3 regions of the Pseudoalteromonas sp. HL-AS1 genome follow, and region 1 is predicted to be linked to each of the others. Evidence: predicted binding sites of a transcription regulator. Region 1 holds the regulator's gene; each other region holds the start of a gene.
What was found. The regulator LexA, encoded in region 1, represses DNA repair genes until DNA is damaged. The targets are predictions, from matches to a motif close to TACTGTATNNNNATACAGTA.

Region 2: the regulator LexA is predicted to act here: its motif matches at 2,270-2,289, upstream of RB214_RS02765 (S24 family peptidase).
Region 3: the regulator LexA is predicted to act here: its motif matches at 3,453-3,472, upstream of uvrD (DNA helicase II).

Annotation. Positions count from the first base shown of each region.
Region 1 is NZ_CP133569.1:3,465,315-3,475,405, forward strand. Features, by position in the region: gene RB214_RS16100 (heme A synthase) at 1-718, opposite strand, end outside; gene RB214_RS16105 (hypothetical protein) at 747-1,241, opposite strand; gene RB214_RS16110 (SURF1 family protein) at 1,231-1,971, opposite strand; gene RB214_RS16115 (DUF2909 family protein) at 1,986-2,294, shown strand; gene RB214_RS16120 (cytochrome c oxidase subunit 3) at 2,197-3,072, opposite strand; gene RB214_RS16125 (cytochrome c oxidase assembly protein) at 3,108-3,638, opposite strand; gene ctaD (cytochrome c oxidase subunit I) at 3,638-5,230, opposite strand; gene coxB (cytochrome c oxidase subunit II) at 5,230-6,372, opposite strand; gene lexA (transcriptional repressor LexA) at 6,856-7,473, opposite strand; gene RB214_RS16145 (PaaI family thioesterase) at 7,641-8,081, shown strand; gene RB214_RS16150 (hypothetical protein) at 8,082-8,462, opposite strand; gene RB214_RS16155 (hypothetical protein) at 8,776-9,501, shown strand; gene RB214_RS16160 (chaperone modulator CbpM) at 9,564-9,884, opposite strand; gene RB214_RS16165 (DnaJ C-terminal domain-containing protein) at 9,884-10,091, opposite strand, start outside.
Region 2 is NZ_CP133569.1:604,915-609,673, forward strand. Features, by position in the region: gene RB214_RS02750 (ImmA/IrrE family metallo-endopeptidase) at 1-468, shown strand, start outside; gene RB214_RS02755 (hypothetical protein) at 525-1,202, shown strand; gene RB214_RS02760 (hypothetical protein) at 1,302-1,616, shown strand; gene RB214_RS02765 (S24 family peptidase) at 1,648-2,013, opposite strand; gene RB214_RS02770 (hypothetical protein) at 2,552-3,103, shown strand; gene RB214_RS02775 (hypothetical protein) at 3,104-3,448, shown strand; gene RB214_RS02780 (hypothetical protein) at 3,560-4,255, shown strand; gene RB214_RS02785 (helix-turn-helix transcriptional regulator) at 4,285-4,749, opposite strand.
Region 3 is NZ_CP133569.1:3,356,925-3,367,015, forward strand. Features, by position in the region: gene cysQ (3'(2'),5'-bisphosphate nucleotidase CysQ) at 1-530, opposite strand, end outside; gene nudE (ADP compounds hydrolase NudE) at 523-1,095, opposite strand; gene yrfG (GMP/IMP nucleotidase) at 1,157-1,804, shown strand; gene RB214_RS15620 (dUTP diphosphatase) at 1,820-2,443, opposite strand; gene RB214_RS15625 (YacL family protein) at 2,524-2,892, opposite strand; gene RB214_RS15630 (hypothetical protein) at 3,009-3,233, opposite strand; gene uvrD (DNA helicase II) at 3,537-5,702, shown strand; gene RB214_RS15640 (GNAT family N-acetyltransferase) at 5,680-7,749, shown strand; gene RB214_RS15645 (hypothetical protein) at 7,933-8,229, shown strand; gene tnpB (IS66 family insertion sequence element accessory protein TnpB) at 8,226-8,579, shown strand; partial or broken gene RB214_RS15655 (IS66 family transposase) at 8,650-10,091, shown strand, end outside.

The sequences.
Region 1 (10,091 bases):
TACGCGCTTGCTGCGATAACACACCAAATTCATAATTACTGTGCTCAAGTGGTAATTGAAATACACTACTCAATGAAAACGGTTGTGCGTAATTACACAATGGCAAACCACTACAATGAGGAGCGGCGTAATTTGCAGCCAGCCAACCACCAAGTGCAATTTGGATAATTAATACACTGAGCGCTACTAAACTTAAACCAAAATAGCGTTTTGCGCCGCTATCGCCACCCATAATAGGTTTTGCGGTTAGCCGTAAATATAAAAGCGTTATAAGTGACAAAATACTAAAGCCCCCTAATAAGTGGCCCATTACAATAAGCGGCTGAAGGTTCATGGTTACTGTCCACATACCAAGGGCAGCCTGAAATACCACGAGTAGAAGTAAAGCCAAAGGCAATTTAACTGGCGTAGTTGGATATTGGCGTTTTAAAAAAGCCAACACAAATAAACCTAAAATAAGTAAGCCTAAAGCACCTGCAAAGTAGCGATGAATCATTTCTTTCCACGCTTTTGCGGTTTCGAACATCATATCGGGGTAGCTTTGAGTTGCTAAGGCTATGTCAGCCTCATGCTTAGGTACCGTTAAAAAGCCATAACAACCAGGCCAATCGGGGCACCCTAATCCTGCATCACTTAAGCGGGTGTACGCACCTAAAGCAACTACAATCAAAGCGAGTAATCCTGTTATTAATACTAAGTTTTTATAATTTTTATACATCAGATACTCCAACTTAAGCTCAACTTAATTAGCTAGAACGAGAATAGTTAAGTAATTTTTTTAGATCTTTTAATAGGCCTTTTTGTACTAAACGGTTTTCTTGTGGCTCGACCTTAAAGGGATATTCAAGTACCACTAACCCCATATGATCAATTAAATATAAACTTGCAGGATTTAAACTCTGTTGTTCGGTAATAATTTTCCATGGTAGATTTTTATTGTCGGGGCTTCCCATTACAGCCATATCAACCTTGCCTTGGTTTTTACCAAGTGCCACATATAAGTTATTAAGTGCATTGAGCTGTTCGCTGCATGGGGTGTTACATTCGTTTGAATAATTAAGCGCGATAGTCCATTGTTTGGGATTATTTTGCGGCCAATTTTTAAGTTTTATTTCTTGGCTTAAAAACTCACCATTATTAGTAATTGCAGTAGGCAACCAATCAAACTTTAATGCGCCATATGCCAAAACTAATGGGATTGCACAGCAACCCACAAACAACAAAAGGGGATTATTTTTCATTATGTGTCCTTTTTTTACTCGCAAAAATAGCCACAACAGCACATGCAATAGCAATTAAAAACCATTGCAAAGCGTAGGCATTATGCTTTTGAGGGCTCATAACAACGGCCTCATAATGAGGTGTTGCAATCTCATCACCAGTACCTTGTCTGTAAGCCATAAAATTAATTAATGATTGCTGGCTTTGGGTGCTCAGCATATTCAAGTCGATAGATTGGATTCTTGTAGGTAAGTCGTTATTTGTAGTTTTATCTTCAAGCGTAAAGCTACTTAAGTTATTTTCTTTTATTTGCGCTTTAAGAATAAAAACACCTGTAGGCAGAGTAACCTTTGGCAGTGTATCTCTAGATATAGGCGCTTTTACCCATCCTAAATTAACTAAAATCACTTTTTCTTCGCTATCTGGCTTTAGTAAAGCAAGTAGGTCGTACCCTACTTGCCCGTTATAAATTTGATTATCTAAAAGCCAATATTGGTTTTGTACAAACCGCCCTTTTAACTTAACCAATACACCAGTTTTGTTCCAGCTATCAGGCAAGTTAAGTAATTGAGACCAGCTCATCACACCACGAGTCTGTTGCTTAGCTATGGCGGTTAGTTGTTGCTGCTTTTGCTCACCTCGCTCCAACTGCCAAAACCCTAATCGCACACACACAAGTACAACAACCACAACCATACAAAGTGTGATTAGTGAGCTAAGCTTTTGTTTGTGCCATAAAACTAACTGCATAAAGGGTCAACTCAGTGATTATTAAAATTATTATCGTACTGTTGTTAATATTTATACTTTTTAACTTATTTAGAGCATTGTTTATTATGGTGTCAGGGAAAACAGGGGGACGACCTATGTCTCACTTTTTAGGTCGTCGCGTATTGTTTTCGATCGTTGTTTTAGTTGTTGTTATTGCAGCGCTTAAACTTGGTTTTATTAAAGCAAATAATTCGCCAATAAACGCTACAGCACATATACAAATACAAACAAACACAGCCACACCACATCAACAAAGTGCCAATACCAAGCAGCTGCTTGAAAAGCAAAGTGCTTATCTTTAGTAAAGTGCCCTTTTAATATCCGTAAAAATATTACAAATAAAAGTACGGTTCCTAGCGTTACATGCATGCCATGAAAACCAGTCAATAAAAAAAACGTATTACCGTAAATACCCGCATCTAGCGTTAGATTAAGGTCATTATATGCATGCATGTACTCCTCAACTTGCAGCCCTAAAAAGCAAACGCCCAATAAAATAGTAGCGCCTAAAAAAACCTTAAGTGGAGTGCGTTTATTGTTTTCCATCGCTACGTGGGCAAAATGTAAAGTAACTGAGGAAGTAAGCAGTATTAAGGTATTTATAAGTGGTAAGCCTTGCCAGCCCATAGCCTGAGTAGTTTCGCCAGCAGGTGTTGAAACTAGCGGCCAAACAGCTTCAAAAGTTGGCCATAAAACCTCGTTAGTCATTGCATTATTGTCTGCACCTCCAAGCCAAGGTACCGACAATACCCGTGCATAAAAAAGCGCACCAAAAAAGGCCATAAAAAACATAACTTCAGAAAAAATAAACCAGCTCATACCTTGTCTAAAAGAGCGATCCATTTGTGCTGAGTACAAACCTTTGTCCGATTCACTAATTACATTTTTAAACCAGCTAAACAACATATACACAAGCACAGCAATACCGGCATAAAGCAGATAAACCCCGCTACCACCTTCTTTACCTACACTCATAACAGTCAAGCCTGCCCCTACTGCAATAAAAAACAATGCAACAGCACCTACAATAGGCCACGGGCTTTGCTCAGGTACGTAATAATGCTCATATTCTTGATTCATTTTATTTACTCCTAGTTTCACACTAGTTTAAAAAGCTAGTTATTACTTGCCACCAGCTGTTCACTAATATCAAATACGGTATAAGATAAAGTTAATTCTTCAATGTCGCTTGGCAATGCGGTATCAACATAAAAAAGTAATTTAAATTCAAGCTCTTCCCCTGCTTTTAGAGGTTGCTGATCAAAGCAAAAACAGGCTATTTTATGTAAATACTTTGCCGCTTTACCTGGTGAGACTGATGGTACAGCCTGCATTACTTTATCTAGGTTGCTGTTATTTTTTGCACTAAACATTACTTCACGCATTGCACCGGGTTTTACCACTACACTGTATTCTTTTGATTTAACTTCAAACGGTGCACCACTTTGTGCGTGAGTAGTAAAGCTAACGCCGACTTCTCGGTTTTGTACTATTTGTGTACTTTGCTCTGCTTGCTCAAGCGAAGGCTTTCCATTAAGCCCTGTTACATCACAAAACACGTCATACAAAGGTACTAAGGCAAAGGCAAAGGCAAACATGCCTATGCAAATAAGTACCAAACGTTTGAGTAGCGGTGCGTGTGTCATTACTTAATAACCGGCGGCGTAGAAAAAGTATGATATGGCGCTGGAGAGTCAACTTCCCACTCAAGGCCTTCTGCCCCTTCCCATACTTTTGCAGGCACTTTATCACCGCCACGAGCGCATTTAATTACCACAGCTACAAACAACAATTGCGATAAACCAAAGGCAAACCCACCAATACTTATGATTGCGTTAAAGTCGGCAAATTGAAGAGCATAATCGGGAATTCGACGCGGCATACCGGCAAGCCCTACAAAATGCATAGGAAAAAACAGTACGTTCACGCTCACCAGCGATAGCCAAAAATGCCATTTAGCTAACGTGATATTAAACATATTGCCCGTCCACTTAGGCAGCCAGTAATAAGCCCCTGCCATTATCGAAAATACAGCCCCTGTTACTAATACATAATGAAAATGCGCCACTACAAAATAAGTATCGTGATATTGAAAATCAGCAGGTGTAATTGCCAGCATCAATCCCGAAAAACCACCCAAGGTAAACAGCACAATAAACGCAATACTAAAAAGCATTGGCACTTCAAAAGTTATTGAGCCTTTCCACATTGTGGCAACCCAATTAAATACTTTGACTCCTGTAGGTACCGATATAAGCATGGTCGCGTACATAAAAAACAACTCGCCAGCGACCGGCATCCCAGTGGTAAACATATGATGAGCCCAAACAATAAAGCTCAATAGTGCTATAGAGGATGTGGCGTATACCATTGAGGCATAGCCAAAAAGTTTTTTACGAGAAAAGGTAGGTACTATTGTAGATATAATGCCAAAGGCAGGAAGAATCATTATGTATACTTCAGGGTGACCAAAAAACCAAAAAATGTGTTGGAACATCACCGGGTCGCCACCGCCTGCGGCATCAAAAAAGCTGGTAGCAAAATACTTATCGGTAAGCACCATAGTTACCGCTCCTGCAAGTACAGGCATTACCGCTATTAATAAAAAGGCAGTAATTAACCACGTCCATACAAATAAGGGCAACTTCATCCATGTCATGCCGGGGGCACGTAAGTTCACTATGGTTACAATCACATTGATTGCGCCCATTATTGAGCTAATCCCCATAATATGTACGGCAAATACAAACAATGCAGTATTATCATTACTGTATGTTGTGGACAGTGGTGCATAAAAAGTCCAACCAAATGCAGGACCCCCACCAGGCATAAATAACGATGCCAATAGGATTAAAAACGCAAACGGTAAAATCCAAAAGCTCCAGTTATTCATTCTTGGCAATGCCATATCTGGCGCGCCAATCATAAGTGGTATCATCCAGTTAGCAAGGCCTGTAAAGGCGGGCATAACCGCACCAAACACCATAATTAAACCATGCACTGTGGTCATTTGATTAAAAAAGTGAGGGTCGACCAACTGTAAACCTGGTTGAAATAATTCAGCTCTGATCACCATGGCCATTCCACCACCAATTAAGAACATGGTCAGCGAAAAAATTAAATATAAACTACCTATATCTTTATGATTAGTTGTGTAAAGCCAGCGTTTAAAACCTTTAGCTGGGTGATGAGCATGATGAGCTTCATTGGCGTTAGGTTGTTCTACTATGCTACTCATTAGTTCGCCTCCACTTTGGCATCAAGTGCTGTCTGTATTTGACTCGGTTGAATAACATCACCCGTATCATTACCCCACGCATTACGTTTATAAGTAATAACCGCTGCTAATTGCTTTATAGATAACTGTTTGGCAAATGCTTGCATTGCCGTACCAGGTCGTCCATGGATAACTACATCAATGTGATCTTTCATATCGCCAAGCACTATCGGGCTGCCTTTAAGTGCAGGAAATACGCCCGGTAACCCCATGCCAGTAGGTTGATGACATGCAGCACAATTAGCCATATATACTTGTTCGCCTAAAGTCATTAACTCTTCTTTTGGGAGGGTTTTATCAAGTAATGCGGCATCTGCTAATGCTGCTTTTTGTTTAGCCTGCTTTGCATCTGCAAGCCATGTTTTAAAATCAGCCTCAGATTTAGCGACCACCACAACGGGCATAAAGCCATGGTCTTTACCACACAACTCAGCACATTGGCCTCGGTAAGTACCTTCTTCGTTTATGTTCGTCCATGTTTCGTTTATAAAGCCGGGGTTAGCATCTTTTTTAACTGCAAAATCAGGTACCCACCAAGAGTGAATAACATCGTCAGAAGTCATTAAAAATCGTACTTTTTGATTTATTGGCAGTACAAGAGGCTTATCAACCTCAAGTAAGTAGTTAGGATTTTTATCTGCAAGATTCGCGATTTCATCTTGCGGGGTAGATAAAATAGAGTAGAACTCTACATCTTCACCCATATATTCATAATGCCATTTCCATTGCGAACCCGTAATTTTAATAGTGAGATCAGCTTTGCTGGCATCTTCCATTGCAATTAGGGTTTTAGTGGCTGGTACTGCCATAGCAATTAAAATAACAAACGGAATTGCAGTCCAAAGTATTTCTACTTTAGTGCTTTCGTGAAATTGGGCAGGTACAGCCCCTTTAGATTTACGGTGATGAATAAGTGCCCAAAACATAATTGCGAACACTATCACCCCAATCACACAACATATTATAAATATGGTCATGTGCAGCTGATATACATTATTGCTTATATCGGTTACGCCTTTGCGCATATTGTATTGGCTGTTAGCCAAAACTGGGTGCGAAAAAACACATAATATAAGCCACAAGGTAGAGGTCAGTTTACCCATGTGACGGCTCCTTTGATGCTATTGCGAATGCAAAGCGAAGAGGCATACGGCTTAAACGCCAATTCGTTATTTTTATTTTTTTAGCCAATCTTATTTAATATTGATTGGTTTTGCTGCGCCAACAACGAGTTTATGTATATTGTGTGTTCTCAAAACTAAAAAGCTGTGAGTTATTATTAGCTCAGCACATTAACAATTAGCTAAAAAACGAACAACAAGCAAGTTTTAGTATAAAAAACAATCAGGTGATATTGAATAATTAATAAAAAATCGGTAATCAACTGGGCAACAGAAAGTTCAAAATATGAGCAAAACAAAGGGGTTTAACGCATTCGGAGGGGGAAAATATAAGTGCAAAAAAGTTTACAGCTTAAATAGTCAGTGGGCTGTTTACGCCCTATTTTTAGTACAAATTTTAAAACAAAAATGCGTACTAGTTAGTACGCATTTATAAAACTGCTTGTTTAAAAGCTATTTTTAAAGTCACATCCAATCAGCGTTTCTTATAACGCCAACGGCTAAGCCTTCAATATTAAAAGACTCATTCTCAAGATCTACTTCAATAGAGTCAAAATCGTCGTTTTCAGCATGAAGTAATACTTTACGACCCGCTTTCTCAAGACGTTTTACAGTTACGTCTTCGTCTAGGCGGGCAACAACAACTTGTCCGTTTTCAGCGGTTTGAGTACGATGTACAGCAAGTAAATCACCATCCATAATACCAATATCTTTCATGCTCATACCGTTAACGCGTAGTAAAAAATCTGCAGCCGGTTTAAACATTAATGGATCGATTTTGCAGTGACTTTCAACGTGCTCTTGCGCCAAAATAGGTGAACCAGCAGCAACACGCCCTATAAGCGGTAAACCTAATTGTTCTGGCTCTTCTTCTTCAATTAATTGAATACCACGGCTTGCACCTGGTTTCATTTTAATTGCGCCTTTTTTAGCAAGTGCTTTTAAATGTTCTTCAGCAGCATTGGCACTTTTAAAACCTAATGTTTGCGCTATTTCAGCACGTGTAGGAGGCATACCAGTGTCTTTAATAAAAACTTTAATTAGTTCGAGTATTTGAGCTTGGCGGTTCGTTAATGGTCGCATACAACTGGTTTTCCATACAGTACATTTAACTGTGAGTATATACAGTTAAATAAAAATCGCAAATTTAAATTAAGCCTTAAAATAGCTAAAGTAATTTCACTTGTGTACATTTTAGGGATATAACTAAAGCTAAGTTTATAAATGATTAAAAATGCAAAGGAGACATTATGAGTATTTGGTACCAGCCCATCACCTTAGAGCTGTGCAAGCAGTTAGAACAAGGCATTAATGGCCAAGGAACATTAATGAAAACTATGGGGATAGAAGTCACAGAAATTGGCGATGATTATTTGGTTGCCACAATGCCGGCAATTCCTGAGCATCATAACCCAATGGGCATGGTTCACGGCGGTGCTAACGTTGTACTTGCCGAAACAGTTGCCAGCTATGCCGCTAACTTTGTTGTCGATTTTACTAAATTTTACTGTGTAGGGCAGGAAATTAGCGCAAGTCATTTAAAAGCATCTCGCAACGGCACTTTAACAGCAACGGCTAGAGCGTTTCATATTGGCAAACGTAGTTCAGTATGGGAAATAAAAATTACAAATAGCCGCAATGAGCTGTGCTGCGTATCAAAAATGACCGCAGCAGTCGTAGAGCGAAGATAGTTACTTTTCGATTGGGTAAATGGTAATTTCCATACCCGCACCAATCGCAGATATACGCAATAATGTATCTGCATCTAAGGCTTGATTAAAGCACTTAGGAGAAGTCCCTGATTCAAAACCAATATCAAACGTTCTACGTGAACAGCTTAACCATTGCTTTAGCGCATTACGCGAACACGATTCAATAAGCTCACATATATGGTTTATGGCTTTATCAGGTGTGCTCACCTCACCTGTAGCTTCAATACGCGCTAGTTGACGGTATTCGTCTTTGTCATAATGTAAAATCGTCGCGACTTTTTTCAAGTCCGCCACTAGCAAACTAATATCTTGCTTTGATTCAAGCTCAAGATCTACATTTAAAAATTGAATTTCCGACATCGTTTCGTATTTATCCTCTAATAATTTCATTGCAAACTTTAACGCAGTTTTACCGTTATACCAAATCAACTATGCTCTATTAACCACTTTATATGGATATTTCGCAGCTTTTAAGTATTTTTTAGCATTTAAAGCTAGCTGGATATCAAATATTCAGCTCAATTAAACAGATAAGTCATGTTAGGAATTTAAGTGTAATCTTTTTTATTTTTAAATGATTACAGTAAGCTATAGTTTAAACTGCGACAAAATGTCGCAGTAACTTATCCTATTAATGTAATAAACTAGCCTCTAAAAATAATAAGACTAAAACATGAATAAAAAAATATTTAAACATGCTCGCAAGTTACATAAATGGTTAGGTTATTTATTAGCACTACAAATTTTAGCATGGTTACTAGGTGGTTTAATTATGAGTGCAATCCCTCTTGATAAAGTTCATGGGGAGCATCTTGCAACACGTACTCTTAATAACCCATTTACGCAGGCTGATTATGTTGCCTCCCTTGACGATATTGCCTCTCAGGTGGTTAATCCAACACAAATAATTTTTGAGAACTTCTTAACTACACCACTTATTACTGTCTTTAGTAATAACGAGCAGCAAAGCTTCAATGGCATAACAGGCCGACCATTTGAACCGCCAACTAAAATACAAATTACCGCAAATGCTAAAGCACACTTACTTATTGACGCTCAAGTAACAAGCGCTGTACTACTAAAGCTAGGTACGCGGGAAGTCGGATATAAAACCAATGTTTGGCAGGTCCAATTTGACGACACCTTTAACACAACACTGTACTTGTCAGAAAATAACGGCAAAGTTGTCACCGTTCGCAGCACGCTATGGCGAATATTCGACTTTTTTTGGATGTTACATATTATGGATTACGATGAGCGAGAGAATTTTAATAATCCACTACTTATTAGCTTTTCAGCAACTAGCGTACTTTTTTGTTTGAGTGGAATATTATTACTTATACAAAATATACGACTAAAACGATTTATCCGAATTAAAAATAAGAATAAATCAAAGTAGTCATATTGGTTTTTGAGAGCTAGCGCCCACTTATCAAAGAGTAAATAAGCCTAGGGCTTATTTTATTCCAAGTGCTTAAATCGACTCAAATGTCGCTTTAACATTTCGTTTTCGAAAATCAACTCATCACGCTCATCCAGCAATTGTAAAACTAAAGCTATTGCCGACCAATCTAACGAAAAGTCATGTTGGATACGGGCCGCTTTTTTAACTAAGGTCACTGCAGATACAGTAAATAGCCACTGCGTAACATGCTTCCCCTCAATTGGAACCGCAATATTATGCTCAACTAACTCATATAAAATTGCTTCGCTAATATCACTGCTCAAACATAGCTCTTTGCTAGTAAGTAAATCGTCTTTTTGTGTCACGATAATTTGCATTATGGCTTGCTCCAGTTATTACGGGGATCAAAGTGAGCTTTTTTGGCTAATTCTTCCCACAGTTTTTTACTGGTATCATCAACAGATGTTGGATTAACAATTTTAAGCACAGCAAATAAGTCACCTTTAGCTTTTTTACTCATTAATCCCTTACCTTTAATACGCAAGCGTTGACCAGACTGACTATTAGAAGGAATAGTTAATTGG
Region 2 (4,759 bases), 810 kb from region 1:
GACTGGCGTCTACCTGTAAATATCGAAGATATTGCGACTAAACTAGACATCAAAGTCGCTTCTATTAACTGTTTTAATCCAGAGCATGAAAGCTTTAGAGGCTTAAGTGGTCTAGCTGAAATTAATAATCAAGGACAGCGGGTTATTTATTGTAATGGTACAGAAAGCTTAAATCGTCAGCGTTTTACTCTAGCACATGAGTTAGGTCACCATGCATTAGGTCATGTTGAGCCAGGTAAACAGATGCAGCGTATTGATATGCCAGCTGCATTTAATTCTAATTCAGATGATTGGGAAGAAAGAGAAGCTAATAATTTTGCTGCTCAAATTCTTATGCCTTTAGATGCAATTAAAACAATGTTGTTTGCTAAAGGTATTAGTAATATTAAAGAGCTTGCTAGAATCTTCCAAGTATCAGAAGCTGCAATGTATTATAGATTGAAGAACCTAGGGTATCTCACTTTATAAAGTTGAGCTGAACAAATTATTAATATAATCTAGCCCTTTAATTTAAGGGCTTTTTTATGTCTAATAGAAATGAGGATGAAAACTTAGACCTTTCAGACGGGGTCGTAAGTTCTAACAATGTGGAATTGAGTAGAGATCATGATGTTACTACTCTTAAACGTGAAAGTACTATTCTTGGGTTTAAAATTTGGGAAGAAAGGTTTTATCTTGGTTTTAAAGCACTTGGTTTTATAGTTGCTATGTTTCTTGCTGTTTGTTTCTTGAAAACTGGTTTAGAACTTTCTGAAAAGTCACTAACTCATATCCTTGAACATCGAACAGATACAACAATAGAAAAAAATAAAAAGCCTTTAAAAGATAGTTCGATAGCAGCTGTTAGTCAGAATGATAATTCCGCTATACAAAAAGAAAAGAAAAGCCTAAAAGATAAAGCAGCTTTAGATATAGAAAAGAAAAGTAAAAAAAATAACGTTGAGCTTAAGGCGGAAAAGGCAACCAAAGAAAATGCCAAACAACCAACTCAAAGTATGGAAAATAAAATGCTTTATTCAGGGTCAATCATAACTTTAGTTGCATTTATACTTGGCACTGGCTTAACTTTATTACTCACGATTGTTAAGTTCTCTTTCCATAACCGACAACAAAACGAAGATAATCCAAACGTAGCTCTCGCAGGTCCAGCAAGTGAGTTGTTTATGGCTTTAGCAAATTATATAAAAAGTAAAATTAAATAAAGAAGCCCGCTACTTAGCGGGTTTTTTTGTATAAGAAATTTGATGAATTGCAAAATCTAACTAAACTAGGTTTTTAACCAAAATGAAAAGGGAATTGTAGTGTCTATAAAAACCGATATGAGTGGATTAAATAAATTAACAAAGAACTTAGAAGAGTTGGGGAAACAGGACTCAATTGCTGTTGGCGATGTAATGACGGATGAGTTTATATCTCGCTATTCAAGTTACTCAAGTTTAGATGAACTCGTTGATGCAAGTGGGTTTGTTGTTAATACTCCAGAAGACTTTAAAGCTATACCAGATGAAGAGTGGGAAGCTTTTATTGTGAGTAACACTAACTTTTCTTCTTGGAAAGAAATGCAGCTCAAATCACATGAAGAATTTCTCCATAAAAAAATTATGAAAGGCTTATAATTAAAAAGAAGAACTCGCTAGATAGCGAGTTTCACCCTAACAAATTACTCGTTCTATGCAATCTAATCGACTGGCCAACAACACCTTCAACGTTGTATTCATCATGCTCAGTTATTTTTACCGCTGGGTGATCAGGGTTAGCAGATAAAAGCTGGTTGTTTTTTAAGTCGGCTATTTTACAAACGAACAGTCCATTTAAAGCAGCTACGATTACATCGCCGTGTTTAACCGTTGCGGCCCTATCAATAATCAATAAATCCCCGCTGAAAATACCAACCCCTTCCATACTGTTGCCACTGGCACGGCCAATAAAAGTAGCGTCAGTTATAAGGCTGTTATCTAAATTGTTTTCTAGTTCTTTTATGCCAGGTCCCACATCCACATTAGAAATAATCACCAAATAAACCCCTTAACAAAAATAATTTAAATTAATTTTAGCCCTATTTTAGCCCTATTTTAGCCAGTTTAAAAAAGTGTTCGGATGAAGAAAGACAAAACCACGTGTATTTAACAAAAGTTGTAACGTATTGCTACCTCTAATATAAGTAACATGTAAGTTAAAAACGAGTAAAAAAAACAGGTGTTTTTGGTATTAAAAACAGGTGAAATCGCTGACTATTAAGTTGTTATAAATCAGCTTGTTCGGAAGTTGCAACTGTTTTTATATACAGTATATCGAGTTGCTATTATAAAATTTATCATTACAATGAAATTGACTCTTAAACAGAGCTCTTTTAACAAAAAAAGGATTAAGTTATGAACAAGCAACACGTAAACGGAAAATCAGTACTTTTATTAGCGCAGGTAAGTGGTGGTGAAGATACTCAGGACAATGGCGGTGGCGGCGGCGGTGTAGAGCCACCAAAATTAAACTAAGCCAGCACAAATCATTAACCAGCATTATTGCTGGTTAATTACACCACCAAGGAAAACACATGATTGATTTTATAACTGCTACAGACTGGACAATAAGAGCGCTAGAAGTGCTTATTATTCTTTATTTGCTAGTAACGCTTAACAAGCACCGCCTGGCGTTATTTTTTGGTGGTAAAAGTAATTTAAAATCAATTGATGATCACACAATGCATTCATGCTTTATTGCTGCACTTACAGTGATGGTGTTTCACTTTGTAAGCTCAAGCCTAGCTCAATACATAATTACAATAGAAATGAGCAAGCTAGCACTCAGGCAGTTTTTTTACTTCACCATGTTTAGTTGTTCAATGGCATTTGTCATAGCGCTATTCTTTATGCATAACATTAGGGGTTGCACGTTTTCAACAACTGCGCGGCTTTGCTTATACCTTGCACTAGCTCAATCGGTTGTGCAGCTAATACAATTTATCATGCGTGGCCTGCTAGATAGCAGCATGCTGTCACCAGCTTATAGCTTTAGTGTGGTGGCGCTCAACTTATTATCGTTAGGCGTTGTTGCTATTTACCCAGCTAAAAAATTTACTGGCCTACTAACAAAAGAGGGAATTTAAATGCCGTTACTTATAGTAATGTTTATCTGTTTAACAATGGCGTTGTGTATAACCGGAGTCGCAATAGTGCGCGGCCAAAACACAACAGGCATAGAAACCATACTTAAACATAAAATAAAGCACTACATGCCAGAGGGAACAGCAGCCCAACAAGACGATGGCGGTGTAGCCTACTCAATAGTCATGGATTTAGGCGCCACAATAGAACAGCCAGATAACTGGGATAAAATAGAATCAATGAACGTGGTACACAAACGCGCCACCATGTTTAGAAACCAAGCACTTAAAAAGCCAACTAACATACCACCCGCGCAAGAACGTCCCATATTCAAACTTGTTAAATAACCCGCTAAGGCGGGTTTTTTAATGTTCATTAAAAAGGCGTACCTTGTTAAAACATGAACGATAAATTAATGTATATACCTACACATATTACGGAAAATAAAAGGAATAAATATGGTCAAGGTCGGAACGTGGGTACTCGGGGTGTTATCACTTATATCAGTAATAATGTATTTTGATTTAGGCGATCACCTGTCAGGGGTAATTTGTATGTTTGCAGCTGGGTTTTTCTTCCCGCCAGTGCTTAACAAAATAAACAAAACAAACAAAGAAAAGGCCGAATCAAAAGGCAAAACACATAAAGACATAACTCAAAAATCAGCAGTTATATTTGGTATTGTTTTATTGGCCATTGCCGCTATTTTAAGTGGCGGTAGTAATACCGAAACCAATAACAGCACACAAAGTACACCTACAGAACAAACCCAAGAGCGTAAACAGTTAAAGCCAATAGATTTAATTTATCAATTAAAATCAAAAGTTGACGAGCTAGACTATTGGTTTAAAGGGCCATTCAAAGAGAGCGATAAGCTAAGATTTTATGACGTAAAAAAGAATTATGATAAACAGTTAGATGTTATCTGCAGCGACTTTGATAGGTTAGTAGAAAATACAGGCAATCTTAATAGTGAATATTATGATGAAGCACTTGCTTGCAGTAACTTTGAGTTAAGCCTTGTTCATGTAATTCAAAATTTAAATCACGGTACATATGCAGAAATACCAAAACTAAGGCAGAAGCTTGAACCAGCCTACCAAAACTTAAAGCAACAAGTAGATGAAGAAATAAAACGATTAAATAACAAGTAAATAATAAGCCCGCTAAATGCGGGCTTTTTTTATGCTGTTTTTTGGCTATTGGCGGGCTTGCTTGCGCGGGCGTCAATCACAGGCTTCAAGTCTTTTAGCAACAATTTACCACAGTCGTTAATATCAATCTTTTTATCTGGGTTTACCCTAAACCAATCAAGATGAAAGAACATCATTAACGATTTAATTGAAGTATCAATAAACTCTTTTTCAAACTCTTCTTCATCCAACAGGCCTTGTTGACTGATTAAATCTCCTGGAGCAATTTGTCCAGCTGCAGGATTAGTTTCACCTGTAAACAACCACATTAAATACATTTTTGTCTGTGGGTGATTAGCAATTTTTTCTAAATTACCAGCTCCAGGTTCAGAGATTCCAGCCTCATACTTCTTGTAACCACTTAACCCAATATCAAGCAATTCGCAGAACTTAGCCTGACTTAAATGAAGTGATTCACGAATAGTTTTAATTTTAAGCCCAATAGTGTTTGACATGGTTCTTATA
Region 3 (10,091 bases), 110 kb from region 1:
GTTGTAAACTGACTATTTAAATACTGACTCACCGCTTCTATTTTTTGGCGGCGGCTCACTGCAAGCGTCAAGCTCTCTGGCGGCGCTACAGATATTTGCTTATCAATTGAGTTTTCACGTTTAAAGGCACCATTTTTAGCTGTAGCAAAATAAGTCACACCTTTTGCAGGCCAATGAATAACACCAAGCACAGGGTGGTTATTTTCAATCAATGCAATGTTTACTGCAAAGTCGCCACTTTCTAAAATAAATTCGCCAGTACCATCCATCGGATCGAGCAACCAATAACGCTGCCAGTCCTGTCTGTCGGCGAGTGCTGGTATAGGTGTTTCTTCCGACATAATTGGGATATCGGGCGCAAGTGCTTTTAATCCAGCAACCAGTACGTCATTTGCTGCTAAATCAGCTTTGGTGACAGGCGTATTATCTGATTTCTCTTGTTGGCCAATATCGCCTTTTTTATAAATGGCCATAATTGCATCGCCAGCACGCTCAGCTAATTCAATACACGGTTCGATTAATTTATTCATCGGCAGCTCCAGACGCTAAATACTTATCTAATAATAGCAAAGCTGCAACACTGCGTGCTTCGGTAAAATCTTCTTGGTATAATAATGACTGCCACTGAGTTAATGGCCACTTAACAACAACAAGCGGCTCTGGTTCGTCGCCAATAAGGGTTTGTGGGTATAATTGCTTAGCAAATAAAATATGCATAGTGGCATTAAAGTAACTCGGCGCCATTGTTACTGTTCTTAATGGTTTAAAATACTCAGCACCAAAGCCAATTTCTTCTTTAAGTTCTCTGTTAGCAGCTTGCTCTGGCGTTTCGCCCGGATCAATTAAGCCTTTAGGAAAACCTAACTGGTAATTGTTTGTGCCCGCACAGTATTCACGTACAAGTAGTAACTCATTATCTGCACTTAACGGAACAATCATCACTGCTCCCCGGCCACCGCCGCGAATTCGCTCATACTGGCGCTCTTCGTTATTAGAAAACTTTAACTCTAAAGACTCCACAGTAAACAGGCGACTTTTAGCAACAACATTGTTACTGAGGATTTGTGGTGGTGTTGGGTGCTTTTTCTGTGTCATTGGCGTTAATTTGCTATCATGGCAGTTAGTTCAATAATAAACCTTATAAGTTGAAATTCCTATGTTAAATTGGTCAAAAATCGATACCGTTTTGCTCGACATGGATGGAACATTACTCGATTTACATTACGACAGTCATTTTTGGCTTAACGTTATCCCTGCGCAACACGCATTAGCTAGAGGCATTAGCCTAGATGCAGCTAAAGCAGATATTTTAAAACGCTATCAAGCTGTGAGCGGTCAAATACAGTGGTATTGTTTAGATTATTGGGAGCAGCAATTAAACTTGCCTATAATGGAGCTTAAACGAGAGTCTCAGCATTTAATTAAAATGCGCGAAGACGTACCTCATTTTTTAACCGAGCTTAAAAAAGCAGGCAAAGAGTTAATTTTACTTACCAACGCCCACCCTGAGAGTGTCATGCTGAAATTTGAGCATACAGCGATTGATAACTACCTAGATGGTGTAGTGTCTACTCATGAATATGGAGTAAGTAAAGAGCAGCAAAGTTTGTGGCACCAAGTACAAAAAGACTTAGGGTTTAATAAGCAGCGCACTTTGTTTGTAGATGACAGTATGCCGGTATTAAATGCCGCGCGAGAATACGGCATTGAGCACTTACTTGCAGTTGCTAACCCTGATAGCCAACAACCACATAACGAAATAGCCGATTACCTGAGTGTTACCGACTATCGTAAGATTATTTAACGTAGTTTACTTGGGCTAGATTTTTGGGTAACGCGCTTCAAGGCCTTGATATACTAACTTTGCAAAATCTGCATGTTCCGTATCAAGGCTTTTAACTACTTCAACTAAATGCTCGTTATCTTCTTGCCCGTTCCACTCTTTGATATAGCTACCATCTTTATAACCGTGATCTTGGCGGAAAAAGTTTAACGTATTTTTCCCTACGTAGCCGCGATATAAATCATCAATATCCATACCCATTTGCGCCATACAGCCAGCAAATGCAGCTGCATTAAACGTTTTATCTGCAACAGCAGAAGCCGCTAATATTTCTAGCGTTTGTTTAAAGTCATCCGCTTGTTGAGCATTACTAAGTTCAGCTTCAAGTTGCTTTGCTAAGTCTTCGTAGCTAGTTTTGCCGTCAATTCTAAGCGATAAACCAAAATGAAAAATATCAACCAACTCTAAAATAACTTGTTCGGTATCTGGTGTTTGTTTTTTCCACCATTTCCAACCATGATGATCCAGCATTTCAGCACACTCAACCCAAATAGCGCGGTACCATTCGAATCCTTGAGTAAACCATTGCTCATGTACTTTAGTGTTCATGGCGTTTTGCATTTCTAGCATAACTACTAGCTTGTTTAAATTGGCAGACATATTCATTCCTGTCGTTTTTGATTAGTGTAATAGTACAGATAAAGGAAGCTTAACGCATCAGCACTATCTTAATATGTAGTTTACTTTGAGCCGCTAAATTCAGCCCATGAATCAATTAAATCAATGAAATCTTCAAAGCCACAACCACTACTTAAACCATTTTCTTCAAGCGCTAAATCGTCATCTTGATACGCTATTAGGTCTTCACTGTCTTGATGAAGCGCATGGGCTTCAAATAGTGCTTCGTCTTTGGTTAATATTAAATCTATTTCTTGGCCTTTTAGCGTTAGCGGCTCATAGCTTGAACTCACCGATGCAATAAGCGCTTGCACCATAGCTACTTTGTCTTTGCCTATTTCTTCGTTTAGCCAGCGACCAATAATAGCGTGTTCACTGCTTATTTTAATACGTAGCCCACTAATAGGGTCGCGAATAAATTGATATTCCATAGGGTTTGCCTGTAAATCTTTAATTGCGTAATTATATACGTAAACGCCCGCAAACCACAGGACATATAAAGTAAAATAGCGCCACAAGGGCGCTATTTTATTCAACTTTAAAGCCGTTAACTTCGCGATCTATAACGCGCTGCGTCAATAATCGACCATAAGTAAATAATAGGCACAAGTACAAAACCTACAAGCACATAAATTAGTGCGTAACTTATTATAATAGCGAGTGCAAAAAATATAGCCGCTAAAATACGCCCTTGCACTAACTGCCCTAAACCAGGAAAAAATATATTACATAATGCTGCGATTACGTTACCGCCAGAACCTTGATCTGCCATACTAACCTCTGTATTTATTTGATTTTATAATTATTTACTTACACACTCTATGCCAATTTATTAAAGCTTACAAATCAAATAGTTAAATTACCCTAGATTTAGAGAGTTAGTAAAAATTGCTAACTTTAGGTCAAATTAGCAATTTTTATTGTGCGTTTACACTTTTTTGTTTGTTTAAAAAATTAGCAAGTTACTCGTTTTTAAGGCTATTTTATAAATAGCTGTTTATAAAAACAGTATTTTATTTAGCCTAACAAAAACACCTGTTATACTGCCCACAATATTGATTAAAAAGGCGTAACGATGGACGTTTCACAATTACTCGATGGCTTAAATGACAAACAACGCGATGCCGTTGCTGCCCCACTACAAAACATGCTGGTATTAGCAGGTGCTGGGTCTGGTAAAACACGAGTGTTAGTTCATCGTATTGCGTGGCTTATGCAAGTTGAGCAAGCATCTGCTTACAGTATTTTTGCCGTAACCTTTACTAATAAAGCGGCTAAAGAAATGCGCAGCCGCGTTGAAGAAACACTAAAAGCCCCTGTAGGTGGTATGTGGATTGGTACGTTCCATGGTTTGTCGCATCGTATTTTACGTGCTCATCACCGTGAAGCTAACTTACCAGAAGCCTTTCAAATTTTAGACTCTGACGATCAACTTCGGATGATCAAGCGCTTATTAAAATCAATGAATATTGATGATAAAAAATGGCCTGCTAAACAATTTGGCTGGTACATTAGCGCCAAAAAAGATGAAGCACTTCGCCCTAAAGATATTCAAGCATACGATATTAACGAGCAAATGATGCTGCGTGTTTACGCCGCCTACCAAGAGGCCTGTGATAGAGCAGGACTAGTAGATTTTGCCGAAATATTACTGCGCAGCTACGAAGTGTTAAAAAATAACCCTACGTTACTACGTCATTACCAGCAACGCTTTGCACATATGCTCGTAGACGAGTTCCAAGATACAAATACCATTCAATATGCATGGTTAAAGTTACTTGCAGGCGATACAAGCAGTATCATGATTGTAGGCGACGATGACCAAAGTATTTACGGTTGGCGCGGTGCTAAAATCGAAAATATTAAACGATTTTTAACTGACTTTAGCGCAGAAACCATTCGTCTTGAACAAAACTACCGTTCAACTGCAACTATTTTGAAAGCGTCTAATGCATTAATTCAAAATAACTCAGAGCGTATGGGTAAAAGCTTATGGACCGACGGTAACGACGGCGAGCCAATTTCTATTTATGCGGCATTTAATGAGTTAGACGAAGCGCGCTTTGTAAGTAGCAAACTACGAAGCTGGTTAAATGCAGGTAATGCCCTACAAGATGCCGCAATTTTATACCGTAGTAACGCGCAATCTCGTGTACTCGAGGAAGCCATGCTACAAGAAGGCTTAAAATACCGTATTTATGGTGGTATGCGATTCTTCGAACGACAAGAAATTAAAGATGCGTTGTCGTACTTACGCCTAGTAGGTAATCGTCAAGACGATGCCGCATTTGAGCGTGTAATTAATACGCCAGCACGCGGTATTGGCGATAAAACATTGAGCCATATACGAGATTGTGCACGAGCAGAATCGTTACCGCTTTGGTATGCCGCAAAAGCAATTGTAGAACAACAGCATTTATCTGGTCGTGCTTCTGGTGCAGTAAGTAAGTTTGTAGAACTAGTAGAACAAATAGAAGATAAAATTAGCGATCTAACTTTGCATGAGCAAGCCAAGTACACAATTCAAACCTCAGGCTTAATGGCAATGTACCAAGCCGAAAAAGGTGAAAAAGGCCGTGCTCGCGTAGAAAACTTAGAAGAGCTAATTAGCGCTTGTGATCAGTATGAGCTGCCTGAAGACGAAGAGTACAGCTCACCTTTACAAGGCTTTTTAGCCCATACGTCACTTGAGTCAGGTGAAGGACAAGCAGAAGAACACGAAGACGCCGTACAAATGATGACGCTTCACTCAGCTAAAGGCTTAGAGTTTCCGCTAGTGTTTATGGTAGGCGTAGAAGAAGGCATGTTCCCTTCTCAGCAAAGCAACGAAGAGTCGGGTCGCTTAGAAGAAGAGCGCCGCCTTTGTTATGTAGGCATGACACGAGCAATGGATAAGTTATACATTAGCCATGCTGAGAGTCGCCGTTTATACGGGCAAGAAAAATACCATAGCCCATCTCGCTTTTTACGCGAAATCCCTGAAGACTGCGTAGAAGAAATCCGTATTAAAACACAGGTTTCTCGCCCGCCTGCCGCTGGGCGTTTTAGCGCATCAGTTAGCCATGCCGCATTTGAAGACAGTGGCTTTAACTTAGGACAACGCGTACTGCATGCTAAGTTTGGTATTGGTACTGTACTGAATTATGAAGGTAGTGGCGCACAATCTCGCGTACAAGTTAACTTTGACGACCTTGGTAGCAAATGGTTAGTAACGGCCTATGCACGATTACAAGCGGTATAAAGCACACCTAAATGAGTTAGAGCAACAATTAGCTGGCGCGTATCATCGTCAGCTAGTGTTGATCACGGGCAGCCCAGCTTGGTGTTATGAAATACTTAACTCATTAATAGATGAAAACAATACACTTGTTGTATCAAAGCAGTGCGCGATTAAAAATTCGTACTGGCCTACTCGCACACACCAAATTTTAGGGCAAGAATTTGCTCATGCTGTTTACGATGGTTTTAGTGGTTTCCACCCTGATAAACTTGCAGCACTTGCCGGCACCGTTAAAGCAGGCGGTATACTGTTTTTATTACTGCCTGAACTAGATGATTTAGGCTCTTGGCAAGATCCCGCATTAAGTACAGTGCAATCACACGGTCAGAGCATTGACTACAGCATATTTAATCAGCGTTTCGCGACTATTATTAAACCGTTACCTGCTTTTCACTTTAGTGAAAAAAATGGCTGTATTAGTAATAACGCTAGCTATGTAATGCATAATAAAATTGATTATGAGCCACAGCAAAACTGTATTGAGCAGATAGTAAAAGTAGCTAATGGCCGTGCAAACAGGCCTTTACTCATTAATGCTGATAGAGGCAGAGGTAAGTCGGCAGCACTTGGCTTAGCCGCGGCAAAACTAACTGATAAAAAAGTAATTATTTGCAGCACTCAGTTTAAAGCGACCCATAGCAGCTTTAAACATTTAGCCCAAGAGTTAAGCCTTCAATACAACGCTGAACATAAACAGCTCGCCAACTTGCACTACGTTGCACCTGACGCGTTATTAAACACACTACCTGAGTGCGATTTACTACTCGTTGATGAAGCTGCAGCAATCCCTGTTCCGTTATTACTACAAATGCTAGCTCATTACCCTCGTATAGTATTTGCAAGCACTCTGGTTGGGTATGAGGGCAATGGTAGGGGTTATACCATTCGCTTTAGTAACTATATAAAAGCGCACTATAAAGCCTCTAAAGTTGTAACGCTTGATGAGCCACTGCGTTTTGCTAAACACGATCCACTTGAGCAGCATATTCGCAGTTTATTAGCACTTGATGCACAGTATCAAGAGACTAATAGCAATAAATCGCAGATTCCTAAGCATAGTGAAGTAACTCAGCAACAACTCGTAACTGATGAAGCACTATTGTGCCAAGTCGTTGCTTTACTTGCACTTGCTCATTATCAAAGTAGTGTGAATGATTTACGCCAGTTGTTAGATGCGCCATCGCAACGCATATTTATCAGCAAAATAGACAAGCAATTAGTGGGTGTATGCTTAATCGCGATAGAAGGCGGTTTAAGTGAAGAACTTACTGAGCAAGTTATAAATGGTGAGCGCCGCCCACAAGGGCATTTAATGGCGCAAACACTTGCACAACTGAGCTTTAACAGTGATTTTTTAACTCATTTAAGTGCGCGAGTTGTCCGTATTGCAATTGATCCAAGCTCACATAATTGTGGCCTAGGAAAAGCATTACTGAGCTATAGCGAGTCACAAGTAAAAGAACAATGTACTTGGTTTGGTGCTAGTTTTGGTGCCACTGCACAATTGCTAAAATTTTGGCAAAGCCTAGGCTTTAATGCTGTTAAATTAGGTTACCAACGCGACAAAAGCACTGCTGAGCACGCAACTTTAGTTGTTAAATCTCTTAATGCACCACAACAAAGTTTACAGTCACTGATTAAACAGTTTCAATACGAGCTCTTTTATAGCCTATTAAGCCACTTTAAGTCATTAGAATGGCAACTGGTTAGCACATTACTGCGCTCATTTAATGATGAGGTAATAGCTTCTGATACGTTAAGGTTATTTACACAGCAACTCAGCAGTAACCGCTTTACTATTTCACCCACTCTCTGGCGTTTAATTAGCCAAAATCCTGTTATAATTACTAGGATAGCAGCCAATCAGCAGCAACTTTTAATTCAAACAGTTTTACAACACCATACCGATGAGCAACTTATTAAAAATTTTAATCTCAGCGGCAAAAAGCAATTAGAACAGCAGTTCAAAAACACAACAAACATACTCGCAAAGCAACTTTCTTCATAAAGCCATTTCACTTTTCTGCAGACGTAAAAAAGCCCGAATCGTTAAATTCGGGCTTTCTACAATTTGGAGTCGGCGCGCTACTTCGTAGCGACAACGCAGTAGAATGGTAAGCGTCCGAGCAACGACACCTAGCAGAGTGGATTTAATTAATTGAAAATACCGTCTGTTTCTACTGGAGGTATTATGCAAAAAAGAACCCTTAATGACTGGCAAAAATTGATTGAGCAGCAACAAACCAGCGGCTTATCTATTGTCGCATTTTGTAAAGAAAACATGTTACCCACTTCAAACTTTTATAAATATCGGTCTAAGTTACAAGACGCTGCAAAAGCACCTAAATTGGTGAAAGTGCAAAACAAAGCCATTTCCCATAAAGTGAATGCCTCAATCACGTTATTTCATGGTGAAACTCATTTAACTATACCAACCTCATCTGAGCCTACATGGGTGGCTAATTTAATAAAGGCGCTGCAAGCATGAACATGTTTATTGATGTGCCCGACGTGTACCTTTGCAATCAGTTTGTCGACTTCAGAAAATCCATTAATGGCTTAGCGGCCATTGTTGAAAGTGAACTCGAACTGTCAGTGCTATCCGGTGCCGTGTTTGTTTTTTGTAATAAAAGCCGAGATAAGCTGAAGATATTGTATTGGGATAACACAGGCTTTGCCCTGTGGTATAAACGCCTCGATAAGCACAAATTTAAATGGCCGAAAAACCTCAGCGCCGACACCCTAAACTTAACCGAGCAACAATTACACTGGTTATTATCTGGGTATGATGTCATAGGGCATCAACAAATCAACATCGGAAACGCTAGCATTATTTAGATCGTCGCGGGATCAATATTAACCATCGCATTAAGCTAGTTTACGGTAAAAAACATTATAAAATAAAAGGATGAATATTGATGTTAACTGCCTTCCAGACGATCCGGCTTTGCTTAAAAAGCTGCTGGCAGAGCACGCTGAAAAATTAGCGCAAGCGACTGCAAGAAACCGGTATCTAGAGGAACAATTCCGCCTAGCGCAACAAAAACAATTTGGTAAAAGTGCCGAAGTCTTTGACGCACAAGGTGAATTGTTTAATGAAGCCGAAGACATCATTGAGCAACCTGATGAGCTTGCTACGCAAGAGATTAGCTACACTCGCAAAACACCAAAGCGCAAACCATTACCAAAAGATTTACCGCGTGAGCAGGTTGTTCATTATATCCCTGAGTCAGACAAACACTGTGACTGTTGTGGTGGTGAGCTGCATAAAATGGGTGAAGATGTCTCAGAAAAACTCGACTTTATACCCGCAAAGGTAAAAGTGATTGAGCATATCCGTCCAAAATATGCGTGTCGTGAATGTGAAAAAACAGGCACCAAAAACAACATCAAGCAAGCGAAAATGCCTGTTATGCCAATCAACAAAGGCATGGCGACATCAAGTTTATTAAGCCAAATCATCACCAGTAAATATCAGTATGCGTTGCCGCTTCACAGACAAGAGGCGATGTTCAAACAATACGGGATTGAACTGAGCCGACAAACCATGAGTGACTGGGTGTTAAAATCAGCCACCTTGTTTGAACCATTGATAAAACGATTTAAACAAGATCTGTTAAAACAACCGGTGGTGCATGCGGATGAAACTACTGTGAATGTGGTTAATTCGGATAAAGTAAAAAGTTACATGTGGTTGTATTGCACAGGCACCGATTCACCACATCCCATAAACAAAGAACAAACAAACCACATACCTAATATTGTGCTTTACGACTATCAAAACAGTCGGGCGGCTTCCTGCGTCGTCGATTACCTTGATGGTTATTCGGGCTATTTACAGGTGGATGGTTATCAAGCCTATGCACAAACGCAAGCAACGCTAGTTGGCTGTTGGGCACATGCTCGAAGAAAATTCATTGAAGCCAAACAAGTGCAAGGTAACAAGAAGACAGGTAAAGCCGATGTGGCATTAAGTCTTATTCAAAAGCTTTACGGTATTGAATCAAAGCTCAAAGACAAAAAACCGATGAAAAACATGAAATAAGGCAACAACAAACAAAACCAATTCTCGACAAATTACATCAATGGTTAGAGCAAAACCAGCCACGGTTAATTGGTAAAACAAAACTAGCAGAAGCCGCTAACTATCTAGCGAACCAATGGCCTAAACTTATTATTTACCTTGAAGATGGTCGATTAAATATCGACAACAACCGTGCTGAACGAGCAATAAAACCGTTCGTCATTGGCCGCAAGAACTGGATGTTCAGTCAAACATCTAACGGAGCGAATGCCAGTGCGGCTTTATACGGCATTATCGAAACGGCCAAAGCCAATGGTTTAATCCCA